4 regions of the Priestia sp. P5 genome follow, and region 1 is predicted to be linked to each of the others. Evidence: riboswitches for the same ligand, from Rfam matches in the RefSeq annotation. Region 1 holds a riboswitch; each other region holds the start of a gene.

Region 1 (7,672 bases):
TCATCTTATTCAATCATTGTCTCAACTGCACGAGCAAACAGCTCATTTACTTTCGACTATGCAGTCAGCTCCTAATTTCGAAGACATTCAAAATCAGCTCTCTGCGTTAAAGGAAGAATCGTCCAATACAGCTTTATATGAGATGGTGAAAACTCTTGACAAAAAGATTGATGAAGTAACTCAGCCAAAGCAGTCCATTGTTGTTGAAAAAATTATGGTCGAAAAAGTATTGTTAGACAAAATTGATCTTAGTAATAATTTTGGGCAGCTAGGCATTAAAGATTTGACCGGTCACTTAAACATCGGTACCACTTACAGCGCTGACTCTGATCAAGTGGATGAAGAAGTCAAAGACTTATTCTCTGTTAAGCTAAAAGAAAAAAAGATTGATGAACATACAACTGAGACAACGATGAGTTCAGGAGGTGAAACAGAAAAGCCTGATCACTCCGAAGAATAAAAAATGACCGCTACTGCTTATTTAAAGCAATTGTCGGTCATTTTTGTTTCCATAAATAGTTGTAATTCTTTCTGTAGGCGTTCCATTAAGAAAGCTGAAATTTCTTCTTGATTTTCTTCTTTATGATGAGATGATGCTACAACAATACGGCCTGTTTTTCCTAAGAAAGCCCGGTATTCAATTACCTTCATCGCAGCATGAAGTAAGTTCGCGTCCGAAAGCGGTGTATTTGTTAGTAGAACAATATTCATTTCATTCTCTTTTTGTCCATGTGTCAGTACAGTCAGCCACGAGTAACCTTTATCGTCTTTTAAGCGAACTTCATGACTAGATAAAGACGCAGATTTCCACGCCGTGTTAGAACTGCTTTGCTGTTGAACAATTTCTTGACACCAGTCTAGACCTGTTTCATTGGAACCCAGTGAAAGAGTTCTCAAAGGACGAGCAAAGGATAAACATAGCTTGCCCGGTTCCTTTTGCAACTGATACAACTCATGGAAGTCCGTCTCTGGATATTGATACGGCGGCACAAAAGCAATTTGCCGCTTGTTCACAGCGGGATGGTGAAATACATGCAAATCAACGCCATATACTCTTTTTAACGTAGCTGCATCCTGAAAAATGGCATCCATCCCCGTTTCTTCTACTCTTCCATCTTTCAATAATACGGCATTATCTGCAAACAGCGAGGCAATGTTGAGATCATGCAAAATGGCCAGAACCGTCAAGCTCATTTCCTGCTGTAACGTTTTTAACAGCTGAAGCAGTTCCATCGTATGTTTTACATCTAAGTGATTCGTTGGTTCATCAAGAAGTAAGTAGTCAGGTTCTTGCGCCAGTGCTTTAGCAAGTAAAACCCGCTGTTTTTCTCCACCGCTCAGCGATTGAAAGGTATGATTTCGATAGTGCCAGACGTTTGTTAATTTCATCACGCTTTCTACCACTTCTTCATCCTGTGCTGATACAGTGCTAAACAAACCTTTTGCCTGATAAGGATAACGTCCAAGTGAAACAATTTCTTGAACCGTAAATTCTAATCCAATTTGATTTTCTTGCGTCATGACTGCAACTTTTTGCGCCAGTTGTTTTGGTGAATAAGCCTTCACTGACTTCCCTTCTACCTTCACTTCTCCTGATTGAGTGGTTAATACATTCATAATTAAGCGAATAAGCGTTGTTTTTCCGCTTCCATTTGGTCCTAGTAAAGCAACAAAAGAACCTTTGTCTACGGTGAACGTGATGTCACGAACGGTCGGTTTCTGCTTATCGTATCCTCCCGTCACATTATATAGTTCAATCATGATATTCCTCTTTTCCGCATACGTTCTTTTACAAGCAGCAGCGTAAAAATTGGCGAACCAATTAAGGCGGTTACGACTCCAATCGGCAGTTCACGAGGTTCTAATATCGTTCTTGCTAATAAATCGGCTAAAACCAAATAACTTCCTCCGATTAAAATAGAAAGCGGCAGTACATGCTTATGATTAGCTCCCGCTACGAGACGCACTACGTGGGGAATAACTAAGCCAACAAATCCAATTGCCCCAGATACTGATACCGCAGCCCCGGTTAATACGGATGCACCTATTAAAATCATTCTTTTTTTCTTCTTTACGTCTATCCCCATAAATTGAGCGGATTGATCGCCAAATGCTAAGCCGTTCAGCTCTTTCACATGTAACAGCAGCATAATCGTACCGACTAAAAAGAACGGCCCTAAAATTTGAATATGCGACCATCCTCTCATTGATACGCTTCCCATTAGCCAATATAAAACCTGCCTTACATCTTCTTCAGGAGAAAGAGCTACAATTAATGAAATAAGCGCGCTCATAAAGGATGATAAAATAATCCCCGCTAAGATGATGGTTTCATTGGCCAAATTGCCGCTTGCGAGTTTCGTAATACCAAAAACTAAAAGAAGAGTAATAAAACCAGATACGATGCCGACTACAGGCAGCGTGAAGATAGACAAACCAAAAATACTCCAATGAAAATAAATTGCCATGACAGAGCCAAGGGTTGCACCTGAGGAAACTCCGATCGTATAAGGATCCGCAAGAGAGTTTCTTAATAGCCCTTGAAAGGCAGCTCCTGCTATTGAAAGCGAAGCTCCTACTAAAAATGCCACCAGTACTCTTGGAAAACGAATTTGCCAAATGATTAAATCCATGTTTTCCGGACCGTGATATAAGGATAGTCCGGTAAGGTGGCCAATAATAATTTTGATTGTATCTCCTACGGTTAACGAAACTGTACCAATAAATACTCCCATAATCACCGAAGTACATACAATAAATAAACTGACTATGTATAAAATAGATGCTTTGTTTAAAAAAATACGTTTAAAAATCAATACTTTCAGCTCCTCTAGGAAACGAGGCGTGATGTTTTACATTACATTAACCATTCATTTTCCTGTCCATAAACCATGTTTCCATCCTACATAGTATTGGAAACAATCATCTTTTATTTGTTACGAGTGCTAGACTGTTGAACTAGGCAACGTAGAATAGCGTACTAAAGTTCTCGGTGAAAAAACAAGCGAAAACCTCTACAAGCTACACTTTTTGTGCTTGCTCCGGGCTTTTATAGTTGTCTATTAAATGATACAGCTTTTCCATATCTATAGCTTCTCTCACATATGCTGCTGCTTTTGAAAAAGACTCCTCTTTTTGCAGGCGACTGTTGAATGTGTCCGTAATAGGCGGCAATTTTTTGTGTTTACGAATTTGATTAAGCAAAGCTCTGCGCAAAGAATCGTTATGAAATACATCATGAACATACGTGCCAATAACGTTGTCTTTAACCGTTCCTTCTTTTTCATGTTCTACCACTGCAAAAGCTTCCGTGGCGCTCTTAGAAACTGTCTTTCCCATATGAATTTCGTAGCCTTCAATCGAAACTCTTTCACCTTTTAGCTGGACATATCCAGAAACTCTTTCTGTTTTTTTGCTGGTTGTCATAACGGTTTCCACTGGAAGCAAGCCCAGCCCTTTAATGGATTCAATCCGAGATTCTACTGCATCAGGGTCTGTAATTGTCTCTCCTAGCATTTGATATCCCCCGCAGATGCCAATAACGTGAGCGTTCGTTGCGTTCAAGACTTGATTAATGGCTAGAGCCAGGCCGCTTTCTTGTAAAAACTGCGCATCTTCAATCGTATTTTTGCTTCCTGGTAAAACAATTAAATCAGGCGTACCTAGTTGTGATGGCTTGGTTACAAGTCTCACATGACAGTCTTCTTCTAAGCTTAGAGGATCAATGTCTGTAAAATTTGAGATGCGAGGATACGAGATAACCGCAATATCGATTTCTTTTAACGGATTCACAAGCGTTGAGTAATTTCTGAGTGATAGCGAATCTTCAGCGTCAATTTCCACGTCGTGCATATAAGGAATGACTCCTAGTACCGGAACACCCGTGTATTCTTCAAACCACTTCAACCCCGGTTTTAAAAGCTCTAAGTCTCCTCGGAATTTATTGATTAACACTCCAATTACTCTAGGTTTATGTTCATCTGGAAGCAATTGAAGAGTACCCACCAGACTCGCAAAAACCCCTCCTTTATCAATGTCTCCTACTAACACAACAGGGGCTTGGGCTATCTTTGCTACGCGCATATTTACCAGTTCCCGATCGTTCAAATTCACTTCAGCAGGACTTCCAGCACCTTCAATCACAATTCGATCATAATGATTGGCAAGCTCTTTATAAGACTCCGTGATAACGTTCAAACCTTCATTAAAAAATTCTTGCCGATACTGAAAAGCAAACATATTACGAAGCGGCTTTCCATGAACAACAATTTGAGATTCATGATCACGAGTTGGTTTAATTAAAATAGGATTCATATTGGTTGTTGCTTCTACTCCAGCCGCTTCAGCTTGAATTCCTTGCGCTCTTCCAATTTCTTTTCCATCCATTGTAATGTATGAATTAAGCGCCATATTTTGCGATTTAAACGGTGCAGTTTGATAGCCGTCTTCTTTAAAAATACGGCAAAACGCTGTAGCAATCATGCTTTTTCCAGCGTCTGAGTGCGTTCCTTGAATCATAAGAGGTTTTCCTTTTTTCACTTTTTCCACTCCCTATCACATAAAAAAACCTTAACTGTAAAAGTCAAGGTTTGGTCATGCGCTCATTAACACATTGTCTTGACTTATTTCTCCCACCGAAAAATAAGGGGTTTTTAAAAGCAGGTCTCCTGGCTTATGCTTCATTTTACTTCTGCATCCTTCCTAGTTTGACTAGTGGGTCTTTGCAGGTTCATCCACATTTACAGTAGCGGGGGCTGCACCGGATTTACACCGATTTCCCTATTATCCTCCTTAGAGGCACTTTTAAAATCATTTATTCTTTATTGTAACGAATTTTATAACCATTCACAATAACGATTTTCTTCTATTATTATATATTACTGTGTTTATACTTATTTGGGTCTCGTATGCTATAATAACAATTATTTTCCAAACATCTTATGAAATAGCTAGGAAGGTGCTCGTAGTTGAAGAAAAAAATCATTTATATCTTTATTAGTTTGCTTGTTCTTTACATAGCAATCATGTCTTTTTGTATGTATCAAACCGCTCATCAGCCTGTTCCGCAAAAAGCAGATTATGTGCTCATTTTAGGTTCGAAAGTAGACGGAGATCAAATGTCTCCTAGTTTAAAAGAACGAGCAAAAACGGCTTTATCTTATTTAAAGACTCATAAACAAACAAAAGTTATCGTAACGGGTGGAAAAGGATCCGATGAAGAAATTTCTGAAGCAGAAGCAGCCTATCGTTTTCTACGAAAAGAAGGAATTAAAAAGAATCGAATGATAAAAGAGGATCAGTCAACTTCTACTTTTGAGAATTTCACTTTCACTAAAAAGAAAGTTGATATTCAACACAAAAAAGTCGTGCTTGTTAGCAGTGATTTTCATTTATTTCGCGCCTCTATTATTGCCAAGCGTCAAGGTTTTGACGTTTATCCTTTAGGTGCAAAGACACCAAATTCAATTAAACTTCAATCCTACTTTCGTGAGTATGCTGCTATCTTAAAAACGTGGCTGTTTGATAAATAAATAGAGTACACCCCTATACAAACGAAAAACACGGCATGAATTCATGCCGTGTTTTTTATTAATCATCCGTATCGATAACTGCTTTTGGTAAACCCGTGTATTTCGCCCAGTAGAAAATACCGATTGAAACAAGAGCAATTAAAATTAAGTCAAGCGGGTTGCTTAGCACACCTTGTCCTCCACCAAATGAGCCTAGGTAAGAGATAACAAGCATAATAATATAATAAGCAACTAGCCACCAAGCAGATTTAAGCTGCTGTGCAAATTTTACAACGTCAGTTGGTACGTATTTCTTAAATGCTACGTAGATAACAACCATTAGAAGCTGTGATCCTAGAAGCCAAGAAATTGTCGTCCATCCTGACCAATATACGATGTATGAACAGAAGATAAATGACACAGGAGCAATAACGCTCATGCCTTTTAATTTGAAAGGCTTTTTAAGGTCTTTTGCATTTACTCTGAATGCAGCAGCTGAAATTGGCGCAATCGCATAAGACAGAATAAGTGCTACTGAACATACGTTTACTAGCGCTTCCCAAGAAGGAAATGGCAGTGTCCAGAATACGGACATTCCAAACGATAGCCATAGTGACGCACGTGGAATTCCTGTTTTCTTATCTACTTTTGAGAAACGTTTAAATAGTGTTCCATTACGAGACCAAGCATAAACTAAACGAGAAGTTGTATTCATGAAGATGTTCCCGTTACCGCCTGGTGATAAAATAGCATCAAAAATAACAAGCGTTACTAACCAGCCAAGGCCTAAAATAAGTGCAATATCTTTAAATGGTAAAGAGAATTGCTCTTGAATTGTTCCCCATCCTCCTGATAGCATATCAGCCGGAATGTTACCAATGAACAATACTTGCAGTGCTGTGTAAATAATCGCTGAAAGTACAATACAGATAATGAGCGCGATTGGAATATTACGCTGCGGGTTTTTAACTTCACTGGCTACAGAAACAATAGGGTGAAGTCCTAGGTAAGCAAACATAACGCCACCTGTTGAAATGGCTGCTTGAATACCATTAAAACCAAACGGAGTAAAATCGCCAGTTGTAAAGTTAGCTGATTTAAAGTGATAAGCTAACACGACGATAATTGTAAGAGGAACCGCATATTTGAACACAGATATAATAACATTTGACTTAGCAAATGCTTTTACACTTACGTAGTTAATGATAAAAAATAGCGTTAATAACGCGAACTGAAATAACCAGCCGATTGTAGTAGGCGATTCAGAACCATGTTTAGTTAGACCAGGAAGCCAAAACGCAACATACTGACGTACAGCCGTTACCTCGATGGCAATCAAACTTGTGTAAGCAATAATGGTAATGAATGAAATTAAGTAACCCACTAAATGACCATGTGAGTAAACCGGATAACGGATAATTCCACCGGTACGCGGCAGCGCTGCTCCAAGTTCAGCATACACTAAACCGATAAGTAAAATAATGACTCCGCCAATCAGCCACGAAAAACTTCCGGCTGGACCAGCCTTTGACGCTACGTTACTAACCGCAAATAACCAGGCGGAACCAAAAATAGCTCCCATCCCAATTAACGTTAGGTCAAGTAACGATATTGATTTTTTAAACTTTCCTTGATTTCCTTGATCAGACATAATATCCTCCTTTAAAATTTCCACTCCACATATCTACGCCCTTGCGTCCGATATGGGATTCTTTACATCATCCTCCTCTTACTAAGACCTCACAAGTGGATATGTTAACAAATATTCTCTAAAAAACCAAGTTAAAAACTTTATTTTTTTGTAAAACATCGTTGAATTGCTTATGTATAGCGCATAAATTCCACCGAAGATTTGAGGACTACTCCTCCTATTTAACCGCATTTTTCTTAGATTAAACATAAAAGAATATTCAAACTATTTATCGTAAAAAAAAGGGGCTGAGACATAACGAAATCAACCGCTAGAAGCAGCTACATACGTAAAACCTACGCTTGCCATACTAATGAAAAAACCCGAACGATGAATCGTTCGGATTTTGCTTCAACTAAAATAATTTTGTCCGTGCCTCTTTTTTTGCTTATTTAAATACTTTTACACGTTCAGTTAGCGGTTGAAATTCTTTTTCTCCCGCAGGTGACACAGGATTACCAAATGGCATTTG
Region 2 (7,672 bases), on a different contig from region 1:
AAAAACATTCTGTGTCTAAAGCTCACTTCCACTGGTTCAAAGGAGCTAAAAAAACCGTTGAACGAATGAAAAACAACGGCTACTATATTTCAGTTACACCCGATATTGTATATAAGCCTAAAATCCAAGCGCTTGTCATGGAATACCCTCTTGACTACTTGATGGTGGAAACAGATGGTCCGTGGCCATTTGAAGGACCTTTTCAAAACCACACAACGGTTCCATCAATGATACATCAGTCCGTTCAGGAAATAGCACGTCTCAAAGGAGTTTCTGTAACGGAGACATATGATTTTTTATATCAAAATACGTCTTGTTTTTATAGTCTCTCCATATAAAAGGCCTTTCCCTAAGGAAAGGCCTTTTATATCTAAATTCGTTTCACAAGTTTTACGATTAGCACAATCACTGCAATGACAAGAAGAATGTGAATGATGCCGCCGCCAATATGAAAAACTAATCCTAATAACCAAAAAATAAATAAAAGTCCAATAATCGTCCACAACATAATTTTTTCTCCTTTTTTATATGTAGTATTTGTTATAATTTTATATTTCCCTAAATGTGCATAAATAAACGCATTTCATATACATCTTTTCACTGAGGAAGGTTCACATAATGTACAAAAAGCACTCATGTTCTCTGTGATAAAATAGGTATGTAATCTTATTTCATTTAAACTATAGCGGAGATGATTAACTATGACGTGGATTGTATTACTTTCCATCATTCTTGTAAGTGCACTCAAAATATTAATAACGTGTCTTCCAACTCCAGTGGTCAAATGGCTTATGACTAAATTTCAATTACACCCAATACTTGATGATCAAAACGTTACTGTCACAGTTGATGGGAAACATCTAGAAGGCAAAGATAAAATGCAAGTGATTGATTATTTTAATAAAGCAACATTTTTAAAACAATATTATGTCCATGAAGGAAATAAGGACTATTATAAACACCTAGAAGACAGTGAAACTCCACTGGTTATCGATACGAAAAAAGGAAAAAACGATGTTCGATTATGCGTATACAGTTATCATGATCACGTCGATGTCGTAAAACAGTATAAAAAGAAAATTATTGCTTACAGCCTGCTGTCTGATCACCTTCAAAAGCAGTCCATAACAGCTGACCTAGCTTAAACCAGTCGCCTACAAGGCGGCTTTTTTAGTTTTTAGTTTTAGGTTGAAGCTACCTTATTTAAAAATACCAAACTTTAACATTAATTCTAATGCTATAATATAAATTAATAGAATTTTCTAACTTTTTAAGAGGTGATGGATAATGCTTTCTTTGTTAGGGTTTGGAATGATTGCGACTTTTCTTTCTTTTCAAATGGGCCTTTGGGACAACTATTGTCATGACGATTACAGCCATTTCAAAGAATGCTATTTCCTTTTAGAATACTACCATAAAAAGGAAGCCGACTACCATAAGGCAGTCGGCTCACACATGTAGGATATTGATTTAACACTAACAAAGTACAACACAACACTAGTAATTATATAATATATTTCATTATTTTGAAAGCGATTTCATATATATTTTTAAAAATATTTTGTTATTTGTTTTTCATAGAAAAAAACCACGCTTCAGCCAATTCGAAACGTGGTTCTTTTCTGTAAGGACTTGCCCTACAGGCTATAAATGTAAGTACGCTTATTATAGCATGAGCTCTTATCTAGATTCTATGGTAATTACTGTATAATATCGTTACATTACGACTGGTTGTATTTTTCTGTCCATGTGCAGCGTATTCCATGGCTCTTCCTGTTCAGCAAGCCTTTCGATAAAACCTTGTGAAGTCCAAAATGGGATAGCCCCCGGTAAAAAAGGATGAGTATGCAGATACAACGTGTCATAAAAATGATTTTGAGCAAATTGTTCCACTGCTTTTAACAGCTGCTGTCCAATGCCTAGACGCCGGTACGCTGGATCGACATAGCATTTTACAATCTCAGCTGCAGTTTTATGTTCATATTGCTTTTTTAATGCATGAAACCTTCCATCGTAAGCGTATAAACCAATTGTTCCAATTACTTGTTGATTTTCCGTAACAGCTGCAAAAAAAGCAGCGTCTTTCGCTTGAACGTAATGTTCATTAAAATGAAGCAAATCCACAGGAAGCTGATTTTTTTCCAGCATAGGAAATAGCTCATTCCGCATATTCATGACAAACTGAACCACTTTCGCATCCTTTTCTGTTACTTCTTTAATTTGATACATTTGTACTTCTTGCACGTTTACTGTCACATCCTTTTATCTATCATTGTATACTTTCTCGTTTTCCTATAGGAACAACAATATTGACTACGGCGTTACGTCTAAATGCTGAGTCAGCATATAATACTCACTTGGATTTGTTGTCCAATTTTTCACTTGTTGATTATAAGCAACAACAATGTTTGGATGTACAATCGATGATGTCAGCATTTTTCTATTAATCAAAGCGGTTGCTTGCTTGGCTAGCTGATTTCGTTTTGCGTCATCTACGGTTGAATTTAACTGTTCTATCATTTTTGTTAGCGTATCGTCATTAATCCGACTGGCATTTAAACCACCGCCCGGCAAATAGTTCGTGCTTAAATAATAGCTGGCATCCCCTCTAGGTGCTGTGATAAGGCTGTACAATGCTAAATCCCAATCATCTTTTGCCATTACATATTCATCGCTATCTTCAACTAGGTGAATCTTAATAGTAATTCCTAACTCTTTCGCATTAGACTGTATAAGCTGAGCAATTAAAGGCAGTTCTGGCAGAGAGCTGTATGTGACAAGAGAGAGCGATAGTGACTTTCCATTTTTGATTGCTTTGTCATTTTTGATTTGATAGCCTGCTTTCTCTAAATATTTTCTAGCAGATGTCATACCTCTTTGCTCGTTAGCAGTATTATCAGCAAAAGGAAATTGAGGTAAAAATGGACCTCGAGCCGCTGCCGCTTGATTGTTCATTATGCTACTGACAATTTCTTTTCGGTTCAATAAAGTATCGATAGCTTTTCTTACATTTTCGTCTTTTAATGAGTCATTGGTTTGATTATAAAGCAATAAATGAGTACGCACACTAGGTACTCCACTTACTTTGAAAGACGAATTCGCTTGTAAAGTGCTCAAGCTTTCTAAAGGCGGCCGATAAATAATATCCGCTGTCCCGGACTGAAGAGCCGCAACTCGCGCATTAGCATCTTCGTTAAATGCAAAGATCGCATTTTTCAATTTCACTTTTCCATTCCAATAATGTTCATATCTTTCTAACTTCACTTGATTTCCTTGATCGAAAGTCAAAACGTGAAATGGTCCTGTACCAATGGGCTTCTTAGCTATATTAGAAACATCAACATCTATAATAGCTGTGTTTGGATGCACTAACTCAGAAGGAAATTTAGGCATTGGTTCTTTTAATGTAATTGTCAGCGCATGACTGTTCGCTTTCATTTCTTTAATATTTAAAGCGTTTTTCATCGCATAGCTTTGATCTATCGTTCTTTGAAGAGAAGACTTAACGGCATTTGCATCCAGCGCTTTTCCATTTTGAAACGTGATGTTCTTTCTTATCATAAATGTCCATGTAAGGCCGTTATCTTTCGTTTCCCACTTTTCAGCAAGCCAAGGCTTTATTTTTAAATCGTCGCTGATTTTAACGAGCGTCTCCCCTACTCCCGCACGAACTGCTGTATAATTATCGTCCCTATGAGGATCAAGCGTTGCAGATGTAAAATTAAATAAAAACGTCACACTTTTATCCGTTTTCTTTCTTTCTTTTATACTTACGCTCTCTTCATTAGGAGCGCAAGCAGTGAGGCAAAGTAACACGAGAAATATCATAGATACGAGTTTTTTATTATTTATCATTGATTTTTCCACCTTCTATTTTAATACACAAAAAAGCACTTCTAAAAAGAAGTGCTTGTCTTCACAACAAATTCAGATAAACGTATCCCTTGTTTATCTTATTTTTGATTCTGCCAAAACACCTCCCTATCCTCGTAGGTTATTGTGTGCTGAGATTTATGGCAGGTCTCCTGGCTTCAAGTCATTGCCTTATACCGCCTTCCCGTCTCTAAATAGACAGTGGCTTTTTGACATAAGGCTCCTTGTTACAGTGGCGGGACCGCTCCGGATTTGCACCGGATTCCCTTTTAAGGCAATTGAAAAACAATTGCTACCATAAAAGCTGGTTATTTAATTTAGTAGCGTGCTCTTGAAACTCTAGAAGTAGAAGCTGATGGTGAAACATCTTCATCATCAAATCCAGTGGCAATAACGGTTACCATCATTTCGTCCTTTAAATCTTCATTAATCACAGATCCAAAAATCATATTTAAGTCCTGATCAGAAGCGGACGTGACAATATCTGCTGCTTCCTGTACTTCGTAAAGACTCAAGCTGCTGCCGCTCGTAATGTTCAACAGCACGCCTCGTGCTCCATCAATCGATGCATCTAGCAGCGGACTAGAAATCGCTTTTTTCGCTGCTTCAATTGCCCGGTCTGATCCGGAAGCTCGTCCGATACCCATAAGCGCAAATCCTTGATTAGACATGATTGTTTTTACATCAGCAAAGTCAAGGTTAATCAGCCCCGGCACAGCGATTAAATCTGAAATACCTTGAATACCTTGGCGAAGAACATTATCTGCTTCACGGAATGCTTCAAGCATAGGCGTCTTTTTATCGACAATTTCAAGCAAGCGGTCGTTTGGAATCACAATAAGGGTATCTACCGATTCATTCATCGCAGTAATACCGCCTACTGCTTGCTTCGTACGTTTATTTCCTTCAAACTTGAACGGGCGAGTGACTACTCCAATTGTTAAAGCATTTAGTTCACGGGCAATTTGGGCAATAACCGGAGCTGCTCCAGTACCAGTTCCTCCGCCCATGCCAGCTGTTACGAATACCATATCTGCGCCTTGCAGTACTTCTTGAATTTGTTCTCTGCTTTCTTCGGCTGCTTCTCTTCCCACTTCTGGATTAGCTCCTGCACCTAATCCTCGCGTTAAGGCCGCACCAATCTGCATTTTCACATCTGCTTTAGATAAGTTAAGCGCCTGAGCATCCGTATTAACGGCGATAAATTCTACTCCTTGTACACCGTGTTCAATCATACGGTTAACGGTGTTATTTCCTCCACCGCCGACCCCAATTACTTTAATTCGCACCAGTGGCGATACATCTGCATCAAATCCAAACATTCTAAGTTCCTCCTCAATGATCAAAATTACTTTCTCTTATTATCCGAAAAAACACGTGAAGAACCTTTTACTCCTATGTTTAACGCGTAACTGTTCTTTTGTTTTACAGATTTTATACACTTCTCTTTTAACCTTTAAATCTTTACATCTTTATGTAAATTTATTGTTGTTCTAAAATTAGTACGCCGAACTCTTTTATGGTTTTTCCACTCAAAATGGCATATAAGCTTATTGTATCATTCATTTGACAGATGTCTGTATTTAATTTTGAGTAAGATGTGACTAAGAGAATAATATTTTTATAGACAAAATGAGAAAAAGCCCTTAGAAATAAGGGCTTCTCTAGATAATAAACCGTTTTATAATTTCCCAGTTAAGAATTGAGCTTCTCCCATGCCAAAGCTCCAGTCAGCATTACCATTTTCAACAATCGAAATCATAATGTCGTTTGGCTGAATGCCGCAGCTCTCTCCAAGCTCTTTTACAATTAATCTGTAAAGAGCTTGCTTTTGCTCTTCTGTTCGCTGTTTGCTTGTTACGCTTATAATAACCAAATCCTTGCTTCTCTCAAAGCCAAGACCTGTATCTTCAATAATCATTTCATGAGCAGGATGCTGATGTACAATTTGATAACGATCGCGTTCTGGCACGCCAAAGGCTTCTAGCATCGCTCGGTGAGCAGCGTCTAGTAATGTTTTTAACTCTTTTTCATCTCTTCCTTCTATTACATCAAATCTAAGTAATGGCATACTAAGTAACCTCCAGCTTTTTGTCTAATGTACTATTGCTTCATCATATCACAACTATCATTTGTTAAAAAAAGATATGCTATTCACAATGTGCTCTCTAGTGAAAGAGACCTCAAACGCTTCAATAAAAGCTGAACCTAATAAAAAGAAATGAGCAGCATAACGGCTCATTTCATTAGTACAAAAACATTTATAATAAGAGCTAAAATACATACAGATACAATGGCAATGAGTACGTTCATCACAAGGTTTTGCGAGGATGTTTTGGCTTGTTTTTTCATATCAGCCCGACTCATCTGTTGCTTTTCATGATCACTTTTAGACATCACGTAGCCTCTCCTATTCATCAAAATGTCAGCAGTGTGTAAATGATTTTTGAGAAACCTTGATCCAGTTCTTTTGTATAAACAGCAGCACATGCAGGTTATCACCAGTTATTTTAGCATGTTTTGTCAAATAAGTGGACTATGTAGCGCTTCAATTTAGTATTCACGGCCAAATATATTTAAATTCGTTGCTTTTCTCTTCTTTTCTCGCTATTGTTTGAGAAGAAGGATAATTAGATACGATAAAGGATGATACGATATTGAATAACCATACGCAGCTGCCTCAGTATATCTACACATACGCATGCAGCGAAGAGGAACTCTCACTATGCCAATTAGAGAGACGCTCTCTTTTTGAAATTGAAACTGAGAAACCTATCATAAAAAGTGCCGTTAAACTTGATCCAAGCAGAAGCCCTTTTATCAAAGAGCGATTAGATATTATGTATGAATCAGATGACCTTGCAGATATTTGTAAGCAAGTAGAAGATATTGACCTTGGAGACAAAACATTTAAACTCATTTTCATGAAAATTAATGACTTGGAAAAAGATCAAAAAATAAGTTATAAAGGTCAGCGTGCTATTGAACGTGATGTGGGTTGGCATTTTGTAGCAGAAGCAGACTTGCATAACCCTGACCATTTGTTTGGCATTGTTCCATTTGAAGGACGCTGGTATTTTGGGAAATATCAAAAAAGCGAAGCTGTATGGCTGCATCATTTGAAAAAACCGCGTGAATACTCTACAGCACTCAGTACCCGCCTTGCAAGAGCTGTAGCTAACATTGCCGTTCCAAACCCTGAAGGAATCAAAGCGATTGATCCATGCTGTGGTATTGGTACAGTCCTCGTAGAAGCTCTTTCAATGGGCATTGATATTGTAGGACGTGATATCAACCCACTTGTGACCGACGGATCTCGTGAAAATATTGCGCATTTCGGCTTAAAGGGTGATGTCAAAACCGGACCGATTTCGGATGTTACCACTCACTATGATGTAGCGATCATCGACATGCCTTACAATCTCTACACCCACGCGACGCCTGAAGATCAGCTTTCTATTTTAAAACACGCTCGCCGCTTTGCGGATAAAGTAGTCGTGATTACAGTAGATACGATTGACCATATGATTCATGAAGCTGGCTTTTCTATTTCAGATCGCTGCGTAGCGCGCAAAAGCGTATTTTCTAGACAAGTAGTTGTATGCGAATAAAAAAAGACACCAGTCTAACAGGCTGGTGTCTTTTGATTTACCACTCTTTAGGTTCATAGTCTAATTCTTTGAATAGCTGCGTACGCTCTTTTTTCGTTAAATCTCTCCACTGTCCAACCGGTAAGTTGTTTAAATGGATATTCATAATACGAGTACGCTGAAGGCGGTATACTTCATACCCGAGCACT
Region 3 (7,672 bases), 370 kb from region 1:
GAACGAAACGCTTCCCGTTCTTGGCATCGCAAAAAGCGGTCCGATTGCCAAGTATAAAATCGTAGTAAAGATAATACCGAAAGCTGGGTGTACGCGACTAGCTAAAGACTGCAGATCCTCTTTTCCGGAAAAACCAAATGCGAGAACGCCTAGAAGAGGCAGACCTACACCCGTTACTAAAAATCCAGCGTTTGCTGACCAAATATTGCTTCCAGCAGACTGACCTAACATTGCAGGGAAGATTAAATTACCTGCGCCGAAGAATAGGGCAAAAAGCATAAAGCCAATAACCACTATAAATGAAAAAGGAACTTTGTTTGACACGTTAAAACCTCCAAAATTATAAATGCTTTTTATTATCGTGTTGAATAATTAAAATTTTCAGAATTTTATATTCGAATAATAAAAATAAACATGTATCGTATTATACTAACCTAAAATGCATATTTCAATATAAAATTTTATTTTTTTAATTTATTCGCTGAAATAGCAAAAATAGAAAAATACTTAGCAAAAAAATCTCAATATACAACAATTATTTGATATGATAAAACAGAACCGTGGCTTTTAAAAATTCGCATGTGCGGCCTTATATCCTTTTAGTAAAGAACTGTTTACATAAGGTGCTGTAAGGATGTATATTTATACACGGTTCGCGGAACCGCATATGCTCGATGGATGAAAGTCAACTGTGCGAAAGGAGCAAGAAAGTGAAAAGGTTAGGTCTAGCAACTCAGATTCTAATTGGACTGATTTTAGGCGTAGCTGTAGGTGCTATTTTTTATGGAAGCGATACAGCCATTTCTATTTTACAGCCGGTTGGAGACATATTTATTCATTTAATTAAGATGATTGTCGTACCGATTGTGATTTCAGCATTAATCGTAGCGGTCGCAGGAGTAGGCGATATCAAAAAATTAGGTAAGCTTGGCGGAAAAACAATTCTTTATTTTGAAATTGTTACAACCATTGCTATTGTAGTGGGGATTATTGCCGCGAACTTATTCCACCCTGGTGCAGGGGTTGATATGGGGCATATTGAAAAAAGCGATATTTCTCAATATGAGGCAACGGCAAAAACGTCTGAAAGTACAGGGATTGCTCAAGAGCTTCTTCATATTGTTCCGACAAACGTCTTTCAATCGGTAGCAGAAGGCGATCTTTTACCAATCATTTTATTTTCCGTACTGTTTGGTGTAGGCGTAGCTTCGATTGGAGAGAGAGGAAAACCTGTTTTAGCCTTTTTTGAAGGCGTCTTGGATGCAATGTTTTGGGTAACTAATTTGGTGATGAAATTTGCTCCAGTAGGTGTATTTGCACTTATTGGTGTTAATATTATAAAGTTTGGTGTCGGATCACTTATTCCATTAGGAAAATTAGTGTTCGCCGTTTACTTCACCATGATTTTCTTTGTGCTTGTGGTTCTTGGAATTATCGCTAAAATGGCTGGAACAAGCATGTTTACGCTGATAAAAGTGTTAAAAGACGAGCTGCTTCTTGCTTTTACAACGGCAAGTTCAGAAGCCGTTTTACCATCTCTTATCAAAAAGATGGAAGACTTCGGTTGTTCTAAATCGGTTACATCGTTTGTTATTCCAACAGGCTACACGTTTAACTTAGACGGTTCAACCATTTATCAGGCGCTGGCATCGCTGTTTATTGCTCAAATGTACGGCATCGACCTTTCCATTATGGATCAAATTCAGCTCCTTCTTGTGCTAATGTTAACCTCAAAAGGAATGGCTGGTGTACCAGGGGCATCGTTTGTAGTTGTACTTGCTACGCTTGAATCTATGGGCTTCCCTCTTGAAGGCATGGCATTTATTGCAGGAATTGACCGCATTCTTGATATGATGCGTACCACAGTTAACGTAGTAGGAAATGCTCTAGCTGCAATTGTAATGTCCAAGTCTGAAGGCGAGTTTGATAAGCAAAAATCATTAAATTATACAAATAAATTAAAGAAATCAAACATAGCTTAAAACAAAAAAGCCGGGCAGCTGCCCGGCTTTTTTGTTTGGAGCTGCGTGTTATCTTTTTTGAAACATATGGTAAAATAAAAGAAATGAGAGACAAAGGAAGTGTCATAATGACGGAAACTGTTCAGTTAATTAAAAAGCTTGTTTCGATTCCCAGTCCTTCTGGAAATACAGAAAAGGTGATTTCATTTGTCGAAGACTATGTAAAAGAGCTAAATATTCAAACGTATCGCAATCGAAAAGGAGGCTTAGTCGCTACTATTCCCGGTAAAGATACAGATCATCACCGCATGCTGACGGCTCATGTCGATACATTAGGTGCTATGGTAAAAGAAATCAAACCTAGTGGACGTCTGAAAATCGACCTGATTGGAGGGTTTCGCTACAATTCTATTGAAGGAGAATATTGTGAAATTGAAACTTCATCAGGAGAAGTATTTACAGGAACCATCCTTATGCATCAAACTTCTGTTCATGTGTATAAAGATGCAGGGGAAGCTGAGCGAAATCAAGAAAATATAGAAATTCGATTGGATGAAAAAGTACATAGCGCAGAAGATATTCGCAGCCTTGGAATTGAAGTCGGCGACTTTGTTTCGTTTGATCCCCGTGTAGAAATAACCAAAAGCGGTTTTATTAAATCTCGTCATCTCGATGATAAAGCAAGCGTAGCTTTATTGCTTCAGCTCATGAAAACAATTCAAGAAGAACAGATCGAACTGCCATACACTACGCATTTTCTCATTTCAAATAATGAAGAAATTGGATACGGAGGGAATTCAAACATTACGCCTCAAACGGTAGAATACTTAGCGGTTGATATGGGTGCTATGGGAGATGGACAATCTACTGATGAATACACCGTGTCTATTTGTGTAAAAGATTCAAGCGGACCGTATCATTACGGTTTGAGAAAGCATTTGGTGGAGCTAGCTAAGCAGCATGATATTCAGTATAAATTAGATATTTATCCGTTTTACGGATCAGATGCTTCCGCTGCTATTCGTGCGGGGCATGACATCGTACACGGCTTAATTGGTCCAGGAATTGATTCTTCTCATGCGTTTGAGAGAACGCATCAAGATTCATTGAACCATACGTATAAGCTTCTTCACCACTATGTGCAGTCAAACATGGTTCTGCTTTAAGAAAGGAATATTTAATTAGTGTATTTTTTATGCAGAACAAAGAGCGGGACGGGACTGTGATGTCTGTACTTTCCTTTCCTAAAAAAGAAGCCGACTGTCCGGCTTCTTTTTTTAATAAATACTATATATTTTTTTACTGGTGAAGCAACAGTTGGTAAAAAAGCACCTTTTTTAAAGAGGTATAATACTACTTCAACCTTTTGTACATTTTGTTCATTTACAGAAGTTAAAATGTTTTTAAATTTTTAAAAGTTTCTTGTGACAAGTTTTGTAGAATGGGTTTTCAAAAGGAAATGCTTTCGTCATAATGTGGATATAGCGATCACTACAATAATCGGAGGCGAATCTTTTCATGTGGGTACTGACGGTGTATGCTGGAAAAGAAATGAAAATGTTTGAATTTGAAACTGAAACGCAGGCGAGAGAAGCTTTTGCAAAAACAAATGGCTGTAAAGTTCTTTCAGAAGTCGTGTATTATAATGATCCTCATTTAACATTAGTAGCTATATAATGAAAAACAAGAGCTGACTTTATGCTCTTGTTTTTTTATAGCTTCTTGTATCTTACGAAAAGAATAGAGTTGAAATAAAAAAAAATGTACGCTATGATATGGTAGTTACTTCTATTATTCTGATAGTTTAAAAGGTTCATATATATCAAACAGCAACAGTAAAGATGCCAAGAAGGCTTAATAGGGAAACTGGTGTAAGACCAGTACTGTCCCCGCAACTGTAAGTGTGGACGAACGAGTATAACCACTGTGAAAAAATCACGGGAAGGTTCTCAAGTAGAATGATACACAAGTCAGGAGACCTGTCTTTATTGTGAAGTTTCTATTTCTCCGGGGAGCGGGAAGGGAAACGTTGGCTTAAAGTGGCATTCGTGTACACTCTTATTCTGACGTTTTACCCGCTCGCATATTAGCGAAGCGGGTTTTTCTCATATCCTAAAACTACATATCGTGCAAAAAAGGTGCGCAATGACCACATTGCGTTAAATGGGAAGTCTGGTGTGAAGCCAGCGCGGTACCCGCCACTGTGAAGAGGAGCTGATTGCATATGCCACTGTATTCGGGAAGGCGCAATCAAGTAATGAATCGAAGTCAGGAAACCAGCCTTTTTCTAATGCGAAGCTTACCCTACGGGATATAGGTGGAAGTGCAAAAACTTAGTTTGAATTTTCTGCGCCTCTATCATTGATAGAGGCGTTTTTTTAGTAAAGGAGAGAATGAGTGTGACGACTTGGAACTTGAATGCAACAAAGCATCACGTATTGATTTGTAATGGAAGCAGCTGTATGAGAAAAGGTGGAGAAGAAGCCACGCAGGCTATTCGAAATAAAGTGACCGAACTGAATCTAGATGAAGCGGTTCATACAACCCGCACGCGCTGTAACGGAAGATGCAAAGATGCTCCTGTAGCTATCGTGTACCCTTCAGGAGATTGGTACAAGCAGGTCACTGAAAACGTAGCTCATCGAATTGTTGAAGAGCATTTAGCAGGGGGCTGCAGTATAAAGGAATCGCTTATTTATGAATATGATCAAAATGGTTTCGTTTCTCCAGAAAACAGTGACTCCATAGAAGGAATTGACAAAGTAAAAAGTAACGCATAAAGGAGGAGCTAGCATGAAAGGTAAACTACTAGTTATTGGATTCGGTCCAGGAAGCTTTGAGCATATCACACAGCGAGCAAGAGAAGCCATTCAAGAAAGTGATATGATCATTGGTTATAAAACCTATGTGGAATTAATTCAAGGACTGTTAACGAATCAACAAATTATTAGTACAGGAATGACCGAAGAAGTAAGCCGTGCACAAGAAGCTGTAAAGCAAGCTGAAGCGGGCAAAACCGTAGCTGTCATTTCAAGCGGAGATGCAGGAGTATATGGAATGGCAGGCCTTGTGTATGAAGTGTTGATTGAAAAAAGCTGGAAAAAAGAAACGGGCGTAGAGATGGAAGTAATTCCTGGCATTTCGGCTATTAATTCATGCGCATCTCTCCTTGGAGCGCCCGTGATGCATGATGCTTGTACGATTAGTTTAAGTGACCACCTTACGCCTTGGGAGCTAATCGAAAAAAGAATTGAAGCAGCTGCACAAGCAGATTTCGTAGTGGCTTTTTACAACCCAAAAAGCGGAAGACGAACAAGACAAATTGTTGAAGCGCAAAGGATTCTATTAAAGTACCGTTCTCCTGATACGCCTGTTGGTCTTGTGAAAAGCGCTTATCGTGACCGTGAAGAAGTCGTAATGACCAACTTAAAAGATATGTTAAACCATGAAATTGGCATGCTGACTACCGTTGTTGTTGGGAATTCATCTACGTTCTTTTATGACGATTTGATGATTACACCGCGAGGGTATCAGCGGAAATATACCCTCAATCAAACGGAACAGCCGCTAAGACCGCATCAGCGACTTCGAAAAGAAGCAGAACCATGGGCTCTTGATCAAGAGGAGACTGTACAGCAAACGGCTTCAGCTATTGAAGCTGTTCAGAATAAAAAAGAAGAAAAAACAGCTTCACGAGCTCTTGCAGAAGAAGCGCTTCAAGCAATTTTAGGTGAAACTACTTCTCCGGTCGTACATCAGCCAATAGAGTCTATTTTTGAAGTGGCGGTTAGTCCAGGGCTTGCGAATAAGAAGTTTACGCCCGTTCAAATGACAACACTAGCAGAAGTTGTTGGTGAAAAAGGTACGATGGAGTATACGCCTGATCATCAAATTAAATTGCAAATTCCAACGGCTCATCCAGATGTGATCATTGAAAAACTTCAAGCAGCTTCCTTTTTATTATCTCCGGTCGGAGACGTGTTTACAATTAAAGCGTGTGATTTTTGTGATGGAGAAAAAAGCGACGCCATCCCACATACGGAAGAATTACAAAAGCGCCTCGGTGGAATGGACATGCCAAAAGAGCTGAAGCTTGGTATTAATGGATGCGGTATGGCCTGTTACGGTGCTGTTCAAGAAGATATCGGCATTGTCTATAGAAAAGGTGCGTTTGACTTATTTTTAGGAGCTAAAACGGTTGGGCGCAACGCGCATTCAGGTCAAATTGTGGCGGAAGGCATAGCGCCTGATGACATTGTTGAAATAGTTGATAACATTGTCCGTGAATATAAAGAAAAAGGTCATCCTAATGAGCGGTTTCACAAATTCTTTAAGCGTGTGAAGAACGTTTATGGATTCGATTATCAGGATATAACACCAAAAATAAAAGTAGAACCAGCTCCTTGTGGAGATTAAGAAATGGGAGGGCATTATATGAAATCAGTTTTATTTGTCGGTCATGGAAGCAGAGATTCTGAAGGGAACGATCAAATTCGCGAGTTTATCTCTACTATGAAGCATGATTGGGACGCATCTATTTTAGTAGAAACGTGTTTTCTAGAATTTGAACGTCCGAATGTAAGTCAAGGAATTGACACGTGTGTGGCAAAAGGAGCACAAGATGTAGTTGTGATTCCAATTATGCTCTTGCCTGCTGGCCACTCTAAAATACATATTCCGGCAGCTATAGATGAAGCTAAGGAAAAATATCCACACGTAAACTTCGTATACGGACGTCCCATTGGCGTTCATGAAGAAGCTCTTGAAATTTTAAAAACGAGATTACAAGAATCAGGAGAAAATTTAGAAACTCCAGCTGAAGACACGGCTGTTATTGTCTTAGGACGAGGAGGAAGCGATCCTGATGCAAACAGTGATCTATATAAAATTACGCGCCTTCTTTGGGAAAAAACAAACTACAAAATCGTCGAAACTTCTTTTATGGGCGTGACCGCTCCATTGATTGATGAAGGGGTGGAACGATGTTTAAAACTGGGCGCTAAAAAAGTGGTTATTCTCCCATATTTCTTATTTACAGGAGTATTAATTAAGCGTTTGGAAGAAATGGTGAAGCAGTATAAATTGCAGTATGAAGACATTGAGTTTAAGCTAGCCGGCTATTTCGGCTTTCATCCAAAACTACAGACAATTTTAAAAGAACGTGCTGAAGAAGGATTAGAAGGCGAAGTGAAAATGAACTGCGATACATGTCAATATCGCCTCGGCATTATGGAGCATATTGATCACCATCATCATCACGATCATGATCACGATCACGGGCACCATCACCACGATCACCATCATGACCATCACCACCATGAAGATAAGGTCGGCGAGTTAAAATGATTTTATTGTTAGCGGGAACTAGCGATGCACGTGCATTAGCTGTTCAAGTGAAAAAAGAAGGTTACGACGTTACGGCGACGGTTGTAACCGACAATGCAGCAATCGAATTACAGCGTGCAGAAGTGAACGTGAAAATTGGACGTCTCACACAAGAAGATATGATTGATTTTGTAAACGAACATAGTGTAAAAGCTATTGTGGATGCAAGTCACCCTTTTGCCGAAGAAGCATCTAAAAACGCTATCGGCGCAGCTGCTGAAACATCGATTCCTTACATACGCTATGAGCGGGCTTCACAGGCTTTCACCTACGACAATATGACGATGGTTTCCACGTACGAAGAAGCAGCTGAAGTAGCGGCTCAG
Region 4 (7,672 bases), 1.0 Mb from region 1:
TTTGATCGTTCACCGTATTTCCTACATACATATTATGGTGAAGTGTATTAAGCAGCTTCTCAGGTTGTGCTGAAGATGCAGCTTCTTTCAGCGGCAATGCAGTAGATGCTAAGACTTGCTGAGATGCAGCGGGTTCACTTCCTTTGGCTTCTGTAATAAAAAACAAAGAAGCGACGATCACTAACACTAAAGACAAAAATGCATAAAATCGTTTGTTTGGCTTAAATCGTTTGTTCGGTTTAAATCGCTGGTTCAATTTGAAAATCCTTTCTACTAAACTACTATTTACTACTATAGTACAAAAAATGGAATATTAATAGTAAAAATCGACATTTTTATGGAAAAAAATTAGATGATATGACCCGGTTTTAATCTTTTTTTGTCAAATGGAAAAGGAGAACGGGACAGCGATAAGGATTTAAAGAGTGAGTAGCTAGATTTTTCCTGGTTTTTATAGTATGCTTTTAGCGTGAATGATTGTTAGGAGGAATGTTAATATGTCAATGGCATATGAAGAATATATGCGTCAGTTAGTTAAACCAATGCGTCAAGAATTAACTCAAGCTGGTTATGAAGAATTAACAACAGAGGAAGCCGTAGTTGATTTTATGGAAAACGCAGAAGGAACAACTTTTGTTGTCGTTAATTCAGTTTGTGGATGCGCTGCTGGTTTAGCACGTCCTGCAGCGACACAAGCGTACTTACAGTCTGAGCAAAAACCAGATCAAGTGGTAACTGTTTTTGCCGGTCAAGATAAGGAAGCAACAGCTAAAATGCGTGAATATTTTGGGGACATTGAGCCTTCATCACCGTCTATGGCACTTTTAAAAGGAAAAGAAGTCGTTCATTTTATTCCTCGACATGAAATTGAAGGTCAGCCGTTAGAAGTTATTTTTGAAAACATTTTAAATGGCTTTAAGCAGCACTGTTCATAAAATGTCCTGCTTTTGTCACATCTAGTATATAGATTTTTAGAGAAAAATCGCATATACTTTATAAGAAAAAGGATGTCTATCGGCATCCTTTTTCTTTATGTAAATAGCCAAACAGTGTAGGGGGAGTTATGAAAGTGATTGTTACGACTGCTGGTCGAACAAATGAACAGATGATTGTAAAAGCCAAACAAGTAGCCGCTGATTTAAGTATACCTTTTGTAGTAAGAGAGAAGAAATCCGTTGCAGATCTTCAGAATCTTCAAGCTGCAGATGTGCTGGTTGTCGGTAAGAATAGAGTAGAGTTGCACGTTCAAAACGAAGAGGAACCTATTTTTTTTCATCCAAACTCCGCTATGTTTAGAGTGAAGAGATGGCTGCGGGGAGAAAGTGATCCGTTTATTGAAGCGGCTGGTTTAGAAAAAGGAATGAGCGTGCTTGACTGTACACTTGGCCTTGCATCGGATAGTATGATGGCGAGCGCAGCGGTAGGAGAAAGCGGGAAAGTTGTCGGACTAGAAGGCAACCGCTATGTAGCTTATTTAGTCAAACAAGGGCTTTTAAATTGGGAAAGTGACGTACAAGAGTTGAACGATGCAATGAAGCGTATAAACGTGGTTCATCAAAATTTTGAATCGTTTTTGGCGTGTTGTGAAGATAATTCTTTTGATGTTGTCTACTTTGATCCTATGTTTCAAGAGCAAATTGATGAATCGAATGGAATTAACGGTATTAAAGCAATAGCACTGTATACCACGCTAACGCCAATGGCTATACAAGAAGCAAAAAGAGTAGCCAAACAAAAGATCGTGCTCAAAGATCATTGGAAAAGCACTCGTTTTGAAGAACATGGATTTACCGTGCAAAAACGAAAAACATCAAAATTTCATTACGGGACAATTGATATACAAAAATAAACAAAAAAGTAAAATGAATAACGCTCATTGAAAAGACTTCCAAAACCTTTTAGGAATTAAAAAGTTTTGGAAGTTTTTTTTATGAATTTCATCTAAAGTTCATAAAAGTATGATATATTTTTGAACATAAAAATACTTTTGTGTTTAAGCATCCAGCAAAAAAGGAATATCTTGTATAGGTTTCCGCTCGGTGTGATAACCGCAAACAGAAGAAGGAAGGTGCTAACTAAAAAGTAGTCGAATGCCCGTAGACAGCATAAATGAATAAGCAAATATAGGTAAAAAATTAATAAGTATGTTACAATACCTAGTGAGTTATGATAATGAATTTTACAATATGAAAAGACCATATGGGAAAAGATGAGAAAGGAAAGATACGAATGCCTAGATGGATAAAAAGAATGCTAGTTGTATTTATTACAGTATTTACATTTGGGCTTGTCACTCCACCAGAATATTTATACGTTGATGATGCAAAAGCGGACAAGCAACATAAAGCAGGGTATGTAAGAGAAACAACTCCTATCACAGCTGTTATAGAAGATATTCATTTGCCATATGAAGAACCAAAATATGAAGACGTTTCATCATTTGTTACGTATGCAATGGAATCAGCTGAAAAACAGTCAGTGGAAAAATTCGGAACAAAAATTGGACCTGTCATTGAAGATGAATTTCGTCAAGCAGTGTTACCTAAAATTGAAGAAGTGCTGACTGACATTGGCACTGAACGTGAACAGTCGATTCAGAATCTCGAGATAAGCGAGCACCCTGCTGCTGGCTACGGTGAAAAGATTTTCCATGTATATGACCGGGAGACCGGTCAGGACTTAATACGGTTTCATGTACGACGTGAAAATCCTCCAAAAGATGGATACTGGTTTAATTTTCACTATCATGCGGCTGCAGATAATTTTCAAAAGCATTATGATTTAGGGAAAATTTATTGGAACCGAAATATGCCCCCTAAATGGTTTAGCTGATAATAGACACAACATTCTACGATTTCGAAATGTTAGCTTTTTTAAGCTAGCATTTTTTTACGTCTAAAACCGTTATGGTCTAAATAAGCTGAAACATTAGCACAACGATAAAAAAATCGTTTATAATGAAGTCAGACTTCTTACCATAGAATAGGGAGAAGGAACGAATAGATGCTGGAGGTAACACAATGAAACAATTTACGGAAGAAAAACAATTTCGCGAACAAATTAAGAACGAAACACTAAGCGTTGGGATTTTTACGACAACGTGGTGTCCTGATTGCAAACGTTTGGATATGTTCATTAATGAAATCGTTGACGAAAATACAGATAAAGCATGGTTTAAAATTGACAAGGATGAGTTTGAAGAACTTTCTGCTGAAAACAATGTAATGGGTATTCCTTCTCTTCTTGTATATAAAAACGGTGAAAAAATTGCACACTTGCACAGTGCAAATGCTAAAACGCCTGAAGCGGTCCGTGAATTTTTAGCAACTCTTTAATTACCTAAGGAGACTAGGACAAACGTATTTTAGTTGAAGGGAAATCCGAACGATGAATTAAGATTCTTAATGGAGAATCTAACTCGTTCGGATTTTTTCATTGGTAGAGTGAACGTAGGTTTTATGTGTTTAGTTGCTTCTAGCGGTTGATTGGAGAGCAAGGAGAAGACTCCTGCGGGAAAAGCGGAACAGGGGAGACCCCGCAGGAGCGTCAGCGACGAGGAGGCTCACCGGCCGCCCGCGGAAAGCGAAGCCTGGCACGGAAATCAACAGCGCTGTAACAAGCGATTCATATTAGCTTCTTTATCCCATTTGTTCATCTTTAAATTGGAGTGATTTAGTTATGGCTCAACCTCTTTTTTTGTGAGAATTGCTATTTCCATTTTTCGATGAGTGGGGTATACTAGGACAAGTGAATAATCGTAAAGCAATAAGGTCTCAATTTAAAGATTGAGTGAAAAGGGAAGTCTGGTGAAAAACCAGCGCGGTCCCGCCACTGTAAGCGCTTTGTGCGTAAGTCAGGAGACCTGCCTTATTGTTAGCTGTGAAACCTTCGAGGAAGGGTGAAGCAGGGTAATGAACATACATATCAAGTATAGTGAATGGATTCTTTTCCTGCTTATCTTGACGTTACCTGCTTTGCTTTCAATTGAAAGTAAAGCTTTTTTATTTTGAAGCTGCCTGCGAGCAGTATACATAGTCAAAGCGGAAAAACAGGATAGCGCTGCTTTTTGCATGATCATTTGCTTTTTCTTTAACGTGGAGGTTTCGTATTCACAATGAACAATATATAGGGGGAGTATTTAGATGAAAAAATGGCTTTCGTATTCTATTATTGCACTGTTAGTCATCGTACTTGCTGCATGCGGTGCAGGCAGCCAAAGCAACAGTGATAAAAAAACGAAGCAAGATACAGGACAAACGTCACAAGCTGCATTTCCTGTGAAGGTAAAAGACGCGCGTGATAAAGAAATTACGTTAAAAAAACAGCCTAAGAAAATTGTTTCACTAATGCCAAGTAATACGGAGATTGTATATGCCCTTGGCCTTGAAAAAGAATTAGTCGGTGTCACAAGCAACGATGATTATCCTAAAAGCGTAAAGAAAAAAGCGCAGGTAGGAGATATGAACGTTAATGCAGAAAAAGTTATTGCTTTAAATCCTGATTTAGTGCTGGCACACGCTTCAAGTATGGGCGTTTCGGATGAAGTATTTAAACAAATTGAAAGTGCGGGGATTCCGGTATTTGTTGTAAAAGATTCAACAACGTTTGATACGGTTTATGATTCTATTACGCAAATCGGTAAATTAACGGGCAAAACAAAAGAAGCTAATCAAACAATTAAAGACATGAAAGAAAAAGTAGCTTCAATTGAGAAAAAAGCAAAAACGATTTCAAAAGAAGATCGTAAAAAAGTATGGATAGAGGTATCAGGAGCTCCTGAGATTTATACAACAGGAAAAGGTACGTTCATGAACGAAATGCTTACTATGATCGGTGCTGATAACGTAGCGGCTAGTGAAAAGGGTTGGGTTAAGTTTTCTGAAGAGCAAGTTGTTAAGTTAAACCCTGACGTTATTATCGCAACGTATGATGCAGACAAAAATGAGATTATGAAGCGTCCCGCTTGGAGCAGCATGACTGCTGTAAAAGAGGGTAACATCGAGAAGGTTGACCAAAACAAAATCAACCGCTTAGGACCTCGTATTGTAGATGGCTTAGAGGACTTAGCAAAAGCAGTATACCCTGAGGTGTACAATAAATAAGAAGAGGGACCATATTCCAGTTCGAATTGAAAAGGGGATTGGTCCCTTTTCACATCTTAAAATTGAAGAACGGCCTGAGCTTTTAATTATGAAAACCGAGACTTCTTATAAAACATACAGCTCAGGGGTTTTAGGAACAGGCATTACGGAAACGGACACCTTTTACAATCGATTTGTTCACAAAGACTATTATTCAGATACTCCTTCTTTGGAGTATGAGCAATATTTGATGAAAGAAAATGTGCGCCATGAGCAAATCGTAGGGTTGATGACAGCTGTTTGGTTAAAAGAAAGAGCAGTTTACTGTTATGAAGGCTACGGAGTAAGAGTAGCTTCCGTGATAACGGCTGGAGTAGGAAACGCAGTAGATATTACAGCTGACGAAGCTGTGCCGTTCTATTCCTCTCCCGGTACAATTAATATGTTTTTTTTCGTTGAAGGTACGCTTACGGATGCTGCGTTTTTACAGCTTTTTATTGCGGCCACAGAAGCCAAAACAAAAACGCTGTCACAGCTGGGTATCATAGATCCAGCTACAAAGACGATTGCTACAGGAACATCTACGGACAGCATCTCAGTTGCAGCGTCTCAGCAAGGAACATTATATGAATATGCAGGCTCTATGACCGCTTTAGGTCAAGCGGTAGCCAAGCTGGTGAAAATAAGCTTAGAGCAGGGACTTAAGGGAAAGAGGTGAAGAAGTGAGTATTACACAAGCGATAATTGCACACATGACGGCCATGACGATTGCTTTAGTAATTGACCGAATTATAGGCGACCCTGAAAATTGGCCGCATCCCGTTCGTTGGTTTGGCAAGTGGATTTATTGGATGGATTCCAGATTAAATAAAGGTGCAGGAAAACGATTCAAAGGATTTCTTCTTGTGATAAGTATGGCTGTGCTCGCAGGAGTTGTTCCCTTTTTGTTCCTCCATGCTTTATACGAAGTTCATTTTATACTAGGTGTTTTAGTAGAGGGCGTAATGATTGCGACTACTATATCCACTCGTTCTTTAAGCGAAGCTGCTTATAAGGTACAAAAGCCGCTTCAGCTAGGAGATATGGAGAAAGCTAGATATGAAGTAAGCATGATTGTGGGACGAGATACAGATCGTTTGTCAGAAGGAGAAATTGCCAGAGCGACGGTAGAGACCGTGGCTGAAAATACAAGTGATGGTATTACAGCTCCGCTTTTTTATGCATTTATAGGAGGAGGAGCCCTAGCCTTTTTTTACCGAGCTATTAACACATGCGATTCAATGGTTGGGTATAAAAATGAACGCTACTTTCTGTTCGGCTATTTTAGTGCAAAAACCGATGACGTATTAAACTATATTCCAAGTCGGTTAACTGCAGTGGTGATGACCGCTGTTAATGTAGCAAAAAGCCAGTATTCTCTTTGGCATGTAACGAGTTTGATTAAGCGCGATGCTAAGAAGCATCCAAGTCCAAATAGCGGATACGGGGAAAGCGCAGTGGCTGCTCTTTTAGGTATTCAACTAGGCGGGCTTAATACATATAAAGGCATAGAATCTAATCGTGCAAAAATGGGTGAACCACTCATTCCCCTGCAAGCCGGTCATATTGAACAAGCTGTTTTCATTATGAAAAGGACGGTCTATGCTACGTGGTTATTATATCTTTTGTTAGGAGGAGTTATTAGTGCTATTACCTACACATGGAGCTAATCCTACTGTCTTTTTAAAAGCAATAGGGGCCAAGAATTTATCGCATCTAAAAGACTTTAGCGTGAACACAAATCCTTTAGGGGCTCCCCTTGTGCTTCACGAAAAGTGGAACAAATTCAAGGATGCAGCGTTTAGTTATCCTGATCCCCAAGTAACAGACCTGAAAAATAAACTTGCAGCTCATCATCATGTTTCAGCTGCTCAAGTGCTGCCTACAAATGGCGCCGCTGAAGCGTTTTTCCTTATTGCTTCGTTATTTTCAGGAGAGAAAGCAGGGATTGTACAGCCGACTTTCGTTGAATATGAACAGGCAAGTAAAGCTTATGGATGTGAAGTGACATACGTTCCTTTAGCTGAAGAAAATGGCTGGAGCTGGGATATAGAGTTGATTATGAGCATTCTTCCGGACATAAAAGTACTGTGGATTTGCCATCCAAATAATCCAACGGGCGTTATGTATAGTCATGAGGAATGGATGAAAGTAGTAAAAGCTGCTGCTCATCATGGTACATACTTAATGATTGATGAGGCATTTATTGATTTTGTCGAACATCAGCCTTCATTTGATTCTCTTGTTCTGGATTATGAGCATATTATTGTTGTGCGTTCCATGACAAAGATGTTTAATATTGCCGGGCTTCGTCTTGGCTATATTTTGGCAAATGAAAAAATCATTAGCAAGATGTCTAAAAAGCAGCCTCCTTGGAGTGTAAATGGATTGTCGCAGCAAGTAGGAATGATATGTGTGGATGAAAAAGATTTTGTGAAAAAAACCGTACATTATATTAAACAAGAACGGGAACGGATCTTGAGTCAACTAAAGGAATGGGGGCTTTTGGTTTCTCCTTCTCAAACAAACTATTATCTTTGCAGCGTTCCGTC

What was found. Region 1 has a riboswitch for cobalamin ahead of MMB69_RS09640 (cobyric acid synthase). Riboswitches for the same ligand answer to the same signal wherever they lie in the genome.
Region 2: linked by a shared signal. The riboswitch ahead of nikA (nickel ABC transporter substrate-binding protein) and the one ahead of MMB69_RS09640 (cobyric acid synthase) in region 1 are both predicted to bind cobalamin.
Region 3: linked by a shared signal. The riboswitch ahead of MMB69_RS11470 ((2Fe-2S) ferredoxin domain-containing protein) and the one ahead of MMB69_RS09640 (cobyric acid synthase) in region 1 are both predicted to bind cobalamin.
Region 4: linked by a shared signal. The riboswitch ahead of MMB69_RS14825 (ABC transporter substrate-binding protein) and the one ahead of MMB69_RS09640 (cobyric acid synthase) in region 1 are both predicted to bind cobalamin.

What each region holds. Positions count from the first base shown of each region.
Region 1 is NZ_JAKWFJ010000001.1:1,752,136-1,759,807, reverse strand. It holds gene MMB69_RS09655 (hypothetical protein) at 1-460, shown strand, start outside; gene MMB69_RS09650 (ABC transporter ATP-binding protein) at 478-1,761, opposite strand; gene MMB69_RS09645 (FecCD family ABC transporter permease) at 1,758-2,816, opposite strand; gene MMB69_RS09640 (cobyric acid synthase) at 3,022-4,548, opposite strand; cobalamin riboswitch at 4,641-4,820, opposite strand; gene MMB69_RS09635 (YdcF family protein) at 4,968-5,531, shown strand; gene MMB69_RS09630 (APC family permease) at 5,590-7,161, opposite strand; gene MMB69_RS09625 (nitroreductase family protein) at 7,589-7,672, opposite strand, start outside.
Region 2 is NZ_JAKWFJ010000005.1:97,300-104,971, forward strand. It holds gene MMB69_RS24665 (TatD family hydrolase) at 1-338, shown strand, start outside; gene MMB69_RS24670 (lmo0937 family membrane protein) at 371-508, opposite strand; gene MMB69_RS24675 (YfmQ family protein) at 702-1,145, shown strand; gene MMB69_RS24680 (hypothetical protein) at 1,288-1,461, shown strand; gene MMB69_RS24685 (GNAT family N-acetyltransferase) at 1,717-2,244, opposite strand; gene nikA (nickel ABC transporter substrate-binding protein) at 2,314-3,855, opposite strand; cobalamin riboswitch at 3,999-4,188, opposite strand; gene ftsZ (cell division protein FtsZ) at 4,191-5,195, opposite strand; gene MMB69_RS24700 (tautomerase family protein) at 5,555-5,944, opposite strand; gene MMB69_RS24705 (hypothetical protein) at 6,112-6,270, opposite strand; gene MMB69_RS24710 (TRM11 family SAM-dependent methyltransferase) at 6,531-7,484, shown strand; gene rluF (23S rRNA pseudouridine(2604) synthase RluF) at 7,522-7,672, opposite strand, start outside.
Region 3 is NZ_JAKWFJ010000001.1:2,119,588-2,127,259, forward strand. It holds gene brnQ (branched-chain amino acid transport system II carrier protein) at 1-324, opposite strand, end outside; gene MMB69_RS11455 (cation:dicarboxylate symporter family transporter) at 711-1,982, shown strand; gene MMB69_RS11460 (M42 family metallopeptidase) at 2,090-3,127, shown strand; gene MMB69_RS11465 (hypothetical protein) at 3,480-3,638, shown strand; cobalamin riboswitch at 3,784-3,962, shown strand; cobalamin riboswitch at 4,081-4,260, shown strand; gene MMB69_RS11470 ((2Fe-2S) ferredoxin domain-containing protein) at 4,361-4,741, shown strand; gene cobJ (precorrin-3B C(17)-methyltransferase) at 4,755-6,377, shown strand; gene MMB69_RS11480 (sirohydrochlorin chelatase) at 6,396-7,307, shown strand; gene cobK (precorrin-6A reductase) at 7,304-7,672, shown strand, end outside.
Region 4 is NZ_JAKWFJ010000001.1:2,769,442-2,777,113, reverse strand. It holds gene MMB69_RS14855 (polysaccharide deacetylase family protein) at 1-256, opposite strand, end outside; gene MMB69_RS14850 (BrxA/BrxB family bacilliredoxin) at 498-935, shown strand; gene MMB69_RS14845 (class I SAM-dependent methyltransferase) at 1,070-1,849, shown strand; gene MMB69_RS14840 (YpjP family protein) at 2,230-2,832, shown strand; gene MMB69_RS14835 (thioredoxin family protein) at 3,021-3,335, shown strand; gene MMB69_RS14830 (hypothetical protein) at 3,482-3,616, shown strand; cobalamin riboswitch at 3,752-3,884, shown strand; gene MMB69_RS14825 (ABC transporter substrate-binding protein) at 4,143-5,102, shown strand; gene MMB69_RS14820 (adenosylcobinamide amidohydrolase) at 5,191-5,799, shown strand; gene cbiB (adenosylcobinamide-phosphate synthase CbiB) at 5,804-6,790, shown strand; gene cobD (threonine-phosphate decarboxylase CobD) at 6,765-7,672, shown strand, end outside.